2 regions of the Streptomyces incanus genome follow, and region 1 is predicted to be linked to the other one. Evidence: riboswitches for the same ligand, from Rfam matches in the RefSeq annotation. Region 1 holds a riboswitch; the other holds the start of a gene.
What was found. A riboswitch is a leader RNA that binds a small molecule or an ion and turns the genes downstream of it on or off. The one in region 1 is predicted to bind glycine.
Positions count from the first base shown of each region.

Region 2: it holds a riboswitch for glycine, as region 1 does, so the genes downstream of both, gcvP (aminomethyl-transferring glycine dehydrogenase) here and gcvT (glycine cleavage system aminomethyltransferase GcvT) in region 1, are expected to answer to the same signal.

Region 1 covers NZ_JBHSPC010000014.1:66,900-70,931, reverse strand. The annotation lists gene glyA (serine hydroxymethyltransferase) at 1-149, opposite strand, end outside; gene gcvH (glycine cleavage system protein GcvH) at 165-542, opposite strand; gene gcvT (glycine cleavage system aminomethyltransferase GcvT) at 917-2,050, opposite strand; glycine riboswitch at 2,086-2,208, opposite strand; glycine riboswitch at 2,209-2,308, opposite strand; gene ACFP2V_RS05175 (AAA family ATPase) at 2,543-3,211, shown strand; gene ACFP2V_RS05170 (enhanced serine sensitivity protein SseB) at 3,365-4,032, shown strand, end outside.
Region 2 covers NZ_JBHSPC010000131.1:9,265-13,296, reverse strand. The annotation lists gene gcvP (aminomethyl-transferring glycine dehydrogenase) at 1-1,842, opposite strand, end outside; glycine riboswitch at 2,014-2,110, opposite strand; gene ACFP2V_RS33875 (PRC-barrel domain-containing protein) at 2,222-2,596, shown strand; gene ACFP2V_RS33870 (DNA polymerase IV) at 2,682-4,032, opposite strand, start outside.

The DNA.
Region 1 (4,032 bases):
ACCGTGCCCTGGGCCTCCATGACCGCGACCGGGGCGAAGTTCTCCGAGGCGATCATCTCGAGGGTGGACTGCTGGCGGTGCAGCTCGGCATCGACCGCCGCGGCGACGTCCGGGTCGAGCTCGTGCAGCGGGGTGTTCAGAAGTGACATGCGGTTACGGCCTCCTCAGCCCTGGATGAAGGCGTCGTACTCGGCGGCGGAGAGCAGGTCGGCCGGCTCCTCGCCGACCCGCACCTTGAACAGCCAGCCGCCCTCGAAGGGGGCCGAGTTCACCAGCGACGGGTCGCTGACCACGTCCTCGTTGATCTCGGTGACCTCGCCGGTGACCGGGCAGTACAGGTCGCTGACCGACTTGGTCGACTCCAGCTCGCCGCAGGTCTCGCCCGCGGTCACGGTGTCACCGACCTCGGGGAGCTGGACGAACACGACGTCGCCGAGCGCGTTGGCCGCGTGCTCGGTGATGCCGATGGCCGACACACCGTCCTCGGCGGCCGACAGCCACTCGTGCTCCTTGCTGTAACGCAGCTGCTGGGGGTTGCTCATGACCTGGATTCTCCTGTAAGCGGTGGACTTGCTGATGACTCGGAAACTACGGGAAGCACGGGACAAGCGCGTGGGCAGGCACGATCTGCCCGGCTCATCCGTGCGAGGACCTGCGAGGACCTGAAGACCCTACGGCGACGTACGAGGACCTGCGCGCCGACCCACGACGACCCACGACGACGGGGAAGGGCCCGGAAGCCGTGATGCTGTGGTCGGTTCGGCCCGGCGTTCCGGGCCTCGCGAGCCCGTACCGACGGCCCTGGTACTCCGGCGAACCGTGACACATTCCCGGAAGTGTCACGGTCGGCGGGCTCATGCCCCGGGTTCACCGGATTCGCCGACAGCATCAGCCGTCCCGGGGCCCTCCGTGACGGTTACTTCTGCCGCTGGTAGAACGGCAGCGCCACGACCTCGTACGGCTCGTGGCTGCCGCGGATGTCCACGCCGACGCCCGCCGTGCCCGGCGCCGCGTGCGCCACGTCGACGTACGCCATCGCGATCGGCCGGCCCAGCGTCGGCGAGGGCGCGCCGGAGGTGACCTCGCCGATCACCTCGCCCCCGGCGACCACCGCGTATCCGGCGCGCGGGACCCGGCGGCCCTCGGCGACCAGGCCGACCAGGACGCGGGGCGGGGTCGCCTCGGCGCGGGCGGCGGCCTCGGTCAGGGCGGCGCGGCCCACGAAGTCGCCTTCCTTCTCGAACTTCACCACCCGGCCGAACCCGGCGTCGAACGGCGTCAGGGAGGCGCTCAGTTCATTGCCGTACAGCGGCATGCCGGCCTCCAGACGCAGCGTGTCCCGGCAGGACAGCCCGCACGGGACCAGCCCGATGCCCTCGCCCGCCTTGGTCAGCGCCTGCCACAGTTCGACCGCGTGCTCCGGCTTCACGAACAGCTCGAAGCCGTCCTCGCCGGTGTAGCCGGTACGGGCGATGAGCGCGGGGACGCCCGCGACCGTGCCGGGCTGCCCGGCGTAGTACTTCATGCCCTCGAGGTCGGTGTCGGTGAGGGACTGCAGGATGCCGGGGGACTCGGGGCCCTGCACCGCGAGCAGCGCGTACGCGTCGCGGTCGTCACGGACCTCGGTGTCGAAGCCGGCCGACCGCTCCACGAGCGCGTCCAGCACCACCTGGGCGTTGGAGGCGTTCGCGACGACCAGGTAGCGGGGGGACCCGGCCTCGGGGTCGTCGAGCCGGTAGACGATCAGGTCGTCCAGGATGCCGCCGTCCTCGCGGCAGATCATGGTGTAGCGGGCGCGGCCGGGCTTGACGGTCCCGATGTTGCCGACCAGCGCGTGATCGAGGAACCGGGTCGCCTGCGGGCCGGTGACGGTGATCTCGCCCATGTGGGAGAGATCGAAGAGACCGGCCCTCGTCCGCACGGCGTTGTGCTCGTCGCGTTCGGAGCCGTAGCGCAGGGGCATGTCCCAGCCGGCGAAATCGGTCATCGTGGCACCGAGCGAACGATGCACGGCGTCGAGCGCGGTCCGGCGGAGTTCGGTACTGCTCATCGGTCGGTCTCCCAGGGCAGGACAGGCGAGGTCTTTCCTCCCCATCTGTCATCGGAACCTGAGAGGTTCGCCATGACCGCCCGCGCAGGGGACGACCACGGCTTGCACCTTGGGTGGAGCCACCGGCGACTCGCGCGGGGCCCGCTTTTCAGATGTGCCTCGCCCACGCGGTAACGGTGCCTGAGAGATTCAAGGGAGGGACTTGCTCCTTCGGCGCCCCGGCGGCAACGGTGCCGAGGACTCTCCCGCGCGGATTCAAACGGCCGGTATGCAGTTGGCGCGCTCATCATTGCACGCATCGCGGGGCCGCGGCAGGGGGACCCTTCTGGGAGAAGCACAGGGTATTCGGGTGTTCACGGACGGCTGTGACAGGCCTGTATCGGGAAAGGGACGGAAACCAGAGGCACCCGGCGTTACCGTCTCTTTACACTCGGCGGGGAGGTGTCCGGTACCTGGGCACAGGGCCGGACAGCCCCCAGGGGAGGACTCACGGTGAACAAGGCCAGGGCGTACGCCACCACCACGGGCGTCACGCTGCCCGAGCCGCAGGCCCCCTCGGCCCGGGGGGCCTGCGGCACCCTGCCCGCGCCTGTCGTCCGCGACCTGCGCGAGCGCGCCGGCCGCAGCCCGCACGCCCTGCTCTTCGGCCCCCGCGACCTCGTCGTGGTCACCGGACTGCCCGGCAGCGGCAAGTCCACCCTCATGCGGCGCGCGGCGCGCGGCACCCTCATCGACTCGCAGGACACCCGCGACCGCTGGGACCGCGGCATGCCGCGCCTCCTGCCGTACGCGGTGTACCGGCCCCTGGTCCGCCTCGCCCACTACGCCGGACTGCGGCGCGCCCTGCGTACCGGCGAGGGAATCGTCGTCCACGACTGCGGCACGCAGGCCTGGGTGCGCCGCTGGCTGGCCCGCGAGGCCCGCCGCCGGGGCGCGGACCTGCATCTGCTGCTGCTCGACGTCCCCCCGGAGCAGGCTCTGGACGGCCAGCGCGAGCGCGGCCGCGGGGTCTCCCGGTACGCCTTCCGGCGCCACCGCACCGCCATCGACCGGCTGCTGGCGTCCGTGACGCGCGGCATCCTGCCCGCGGGCTGCGGCTCGGCCGTCCTGGCCGACCGCGACGCGGCGAACGCACTGCACCGCATCGACTTCACGAACTGACGGCCGCACAGACGGCCGGCCGGTGTACGGACAGGCGGCCGGGGTGCGGGCAGGCGGCCGGTGCAGGGGCAGGCGGCGGTACGGGCCGACCGCCGGGCGCGGCAGCGGTTAGCCTTTCAGCCACAGCAGTGGTTCCAGGCAGGCGGTAGGCAGATGGACTTCCCGGCGGGCTTCTCCGCGGACTTCCCGGCACAGACTCACCCCCATCCGCACGGCGGATGGCCCGGCAACGAGCTGGAGGAGGTGCTCTCCGCATCCCTCGGCTTCCCCTCGGCCGACGGCCGGATCATCGAGGTACTGGGCCGGAGCCATGTGTGGGTACCGCTGCCCGATGGCGGCGGACCGGACAGCGGCCCGCTGGACCTGCCCACGATGGAGATCGAAGGCCAGGCGTACGTCCCGGTCTTCAGCTCCGAGGAACAGTTCCGTCAGGTCGTCGGCTCCCCCATGTCGTTCACCGTCGCGCCCGCGGTGGAGTTCGCGCGCGGTCTGCCACCGCAGGCCGGGATCGCCGTGAACCCCGGGGGACTGGTCGGTGTCCCGCTGCCGCCGCCCGCCGTCGCCGCCCTGTGCCGCGCCGGACGCGGACCGCTGGACGGCCCCGCGAGCGGCGGCCGGGTCAAGCTGTTCGAACCCGACTGGCAGGACGACCCGGTGGACTTCCTCGCCGCCGCCTCCAGGGAGTTCGAGGCCCTCGGCGTCGTCTCCACCGCCCGCCGCTGCCTCGCCGAGATCGAGACGGCCGAACCGGTGCTGTTCGTCGGCGTCGAACTGTCCTCCGCCGAACTGACCCGTGCGGAGGGCGACCTGCGGGCCGCGCC
Region 2 (4,032 bases), on a different contig from region 1:
GACGGCGCTGGCGGCGTTGGTGCCGTGCGCGGAGGACGGGATGAGGCAGACGGTGCGCTGCTCGTCGCCGTTGGCCCGGTGGTAGCCGCGGACGGCCAGCAGGCCGGCCAGTTCGCCCTGGGAGCCCGCGTTGGGCTGAAGGCTCACCTTGTCGTAGCCGGTGACCTCCGCGAGCCGGTCCTCCAGCTCGTGGATGAGCGTGAGGTAGCCCTCGGCCTGTCCGGCCGGCGCGAAGGGGTGCAGCTGCCCGAACTCGGGCCAGGTGATGGACTCCATCTCCGCGGTCGCGTTGAGCTTCATGGTGCAGGAGCCCAGCGGGATCATGCCGCGGTCCAGCGCGTAGTCGCGGTCGGCGAGCCTGCGCAGGTAGCGCAGCATCGCGGTCTCGGAGCGGTGCTGGTGGAAGACGGGGTGCGTCAGGTACTCGTCGGTGCGCAGCAGGGCGTCCGGGAGGGTGTTCCGCGCGGCCGCGTCCAGGGATTCGACATCTCCCTCGACACCGAAGGCGCTCCACACGGCGGCGAGCCGGTCGCGCGTGGTGGTCTCGTCGCAGGCGATCGAGACGAGGTCGGCGTCGACGGGGTGCAGGTTGACGCCGTTGTCCCGGGCGGCGGTCACGACCTCGGCGGCCCGCCCCGGGACCCGCACGGTCAGCGTGTCGAAGTAGGAACCGTGGACGATCTCCACGCCGCCGGCCCGGAGCCCTTCGGCGAGGACGGTCGCGTAGCGGTGGGTGCGCCACGCGATGGTCCTCAGCCCCTCGGGGCCGTGGTACACGGTGTACATGCCCGCCATGACGGCGAGCAGTACCTGGGCGGTACAGATGTTGCTGGTGGCCTTCTCACGGCGGATGTGCTGCTCGCGGGTCTGGAGCGCGAGCCGGTAGGCCCTGTGCCCGTCCGCGTCGACGGAGACGCCGACGAGCCGTCCGGGCAGGCTGCGCGCCATCTTCTCCTGCACGGCCATGTATCCGGCGTGCGGTCCGCCGAAGCCCATCGGCACGCCGAAGCGCTGCGTCGTGCCGATCGCGATGTCCGCGCCGAGTTCGCCGGGGGACGTCAGCAGCGTGAGGGCGAGCAGATCGGCGGCGACGGTGACGAGCGCGCCCAGTTCGTGCGCCCGGTCGATCACCGGCTTGATGTCGCGTACGGCACCGGAGGCGCCCGGGTACTGGATCAGTACGCCGTTGATCTCACGCTCGGCGACTTCGGCGGGGATGCCTTCGCTCAGGTCGGCGACGACGACCTCGACACCCGCCGGCTCGGCGCGCGTCCGGATGACGGCGATGGTCTGCGGCAGCGCGTCCGCGTCGACCAGGAACAGGCCCTTCTTGTTCTTGCCCATGCGGCGCGAAAGCGCCATCGCCTCGGCGGCCGCGGTGCCCTCGTCGAGCAGGGAGGCTCCGGAGGTCGGGAGGCCGGTGAGCTCGGCGACCATGGTCTGGAAGTTCAGCAGCGCCTCGAGCCGCCCCTGCGAGATCTCGGGCTGGTACGGCGTGTAGGCCGTGTACCAGGCGGGGTTCTCCATGACGTTCCGCAGGATGACGGGCGGCGTGAAGGTCCCGTAGTACCCCAGCCCGATCATGGAACCGAGCACCTCGTTGCGGTCGGCCAGCGACCGCAGCTCGGCCAGCACCTCGGGCTCGGTCCGGGCACCCGGCAGGTCCAGCGCGTCGGCGTTCTTGATCACGTCCGGGACCGCGGCGGCCGTCAGCTCGTCGAGCGAGCCGTAGCCGACCTGCGCCAGCATCTTGGCGCGGGCCTCGTGGTCGGGGCCGATGTGACGCTGCTCGAAGGGCGTTCCCTGTTCGAGCTCGGAGAGGGAAATGCGATGGGCGGTCATGTGCGGAGGCCTCCTGGTCCGACGACCTTCGAGGGGCACCATGGCGGGTGCCCGGACGGCCTCCCCCTCTGTCATCTCAACCTGAGAGCTTCACCGGCCGCCCGGGGCGGCCGGCTTTCACCGTCGGTGAGAGCGGGAGCCGTCGACACCCGCCCTGCTTTCCAGAGTGACCTCGTCCATGCGGTACGTGAGCCTGAGAGATTCCGGGGAGGATTTGCTCCTTCGGCGCCCTCCGATGGTGCAGGGAGGGCTCTCCCGCACGGGGTCAGCAGCCGCTGCCAGGGTACCAGCGAGGGCAAGGCCCGGACTTTCGAGTGGCCGCTCCGCCGATTGTGCCGTTTTGTAGTGCTGACGAATTCTTGCGACCTGTGGAGGGCCCGTGCAGACCGACATCGATCCGCGCAACCTGATCGGCCGCAAGGCGTTCGACCGCAATGGCAACCGGATCGGCACGATCGACGAGGTCTATCTCGACGACGCCACCGGCGTGCCGGAGTGGGCGGCGATACGCACCGGCCTGTTCAGCAGGGACGCCTTCGTCCCCCTGGAGCCGAGCGAGCTGATCGACGGCGGTCTCCACATCCCCTTCGAACGCGCTCTGATCAAGGACGCCCCCGACTTCGGTGTGGGCCGTCATCTCTCCCCGGAGCAGGAGCTCCAGCTCTACCACCACTACGGCCTGGACACGGCCGCCCCTCCCCCGCTCCCGGACCACGACTTCGGCAGGCTCGCCGGCAGGGACGACTCTGCCTGAGGACGCCACCCGTGGCGCATCCGAACCACCGACCCGGCACCCGCCCGTCCAGGGCCTGCCTCCGGGCCCACGCAGGGCAGCGCCCTCACTCGCCCAAGGCCCCCGGGTCCGCAACGCCGGCCACCGCCCCCGCACCAGCCCTTGAAACCTGGCTACCCCGGGCGTCGCCGTCGGCCCGGCCGTCCTGGGTGCCCTCATCGCCCTGACCGTCGCTGCCCTGACCGTCGTCGTCCTGGCTGTCCTCGCCGCTCGGGCCGCCCGCGCTCCTCCCGCTGCCCCCAGGTCTTCGCTCCACCAACGGCAGCGGATCGGCGGGGTGCAGGGCCGGGTCGTCGGTCCGGAAGGTCCTCACCCGCCCCGGCGCCGACCCGGGCGTCTCGAACCGCACGGTGACCCGCCCGAGGCCGCTGCCCTGGACCCACCCATGGCCGTACTCGCTGTGCCTCACGTCGTGCCCGGCCGGCCAGCGCCGCTCGGCACCCGCCTGTTGCCGTTCCTCCGCGGGCACTGCCGCCTCCGCTTCCTCGCCCAGCAGCTCCTTGTCCCGCTCCCCCGCCGCCTGCGCGAACAGGTCCTCCTGCGTGTAGTCGGCGAGCCCGCTGACCCCCACGCCCAGCAGCCGCACGCCGCCCGTCGTGTCGACCGGGTCCAGCAGCCGCGCCGCCGCCTCACGCACCACCGCCGGATCGTCCGTGGGCCCCCGCAGGGTCTCGGAGCGGGTGAGCGTCGAGAAGTCGTACCGCCGGACCTTCAGCACGATGGTCCGTCCCGACAGCCCCGCGGCCCTCAGCCGGCGCACACAGCGGTCGGCGAGGCGCTGTACCTCCACCCCGACCCGCACCCGGTCGTGGATGTCCACGTCGTAGGTGTCCTCGACCGACACCGACTTCGTCTCCCGCTCGGCCACCACGGACCGATCGTCCCTCGCCAGGGACATGGCGTGCAGGGCGTGTCCGTGTGCCTTGCCGAGCAGGCGTACCAGCTCGTCCTCCCCTGCCTCGGCGAGGTCCCCGACCGTGTGGATGCCGGCCCGCCGCAGGTGGTCACCGGTGGCCGGCCCGACACCCGGCAGTGTCCGGACCGGCAGCGGCGCCAGCAGGGCCCGCTCGGTCCCCGGCTCGATCAACACCAGCCCGTCCGGCTTGGCCTGCTCCGAGGCGATCTTCGCCAGCATCTTGGAGGCCGCCAGCCCCACCGATCCGGTGAGCCCCGTGACCGCCCGTATGTCCGCGCGCAGCTTCGCGCCGGCCAGCCGCGCGGACCGCTCGTCCCAGGCCGCCCCTCCGGCCTCCAGATCCACGAACGCCTCGTCCAGGCTCAATGGTTCCACCAGCGGCGACAACGCCCGCAGCAGCTCCATCACCTGGTCACTGATCGACCGGTACAACGCGAAGCGGGGCACCAGATACGCCGCGTTCGGCGCGAGCCGCCGCGCC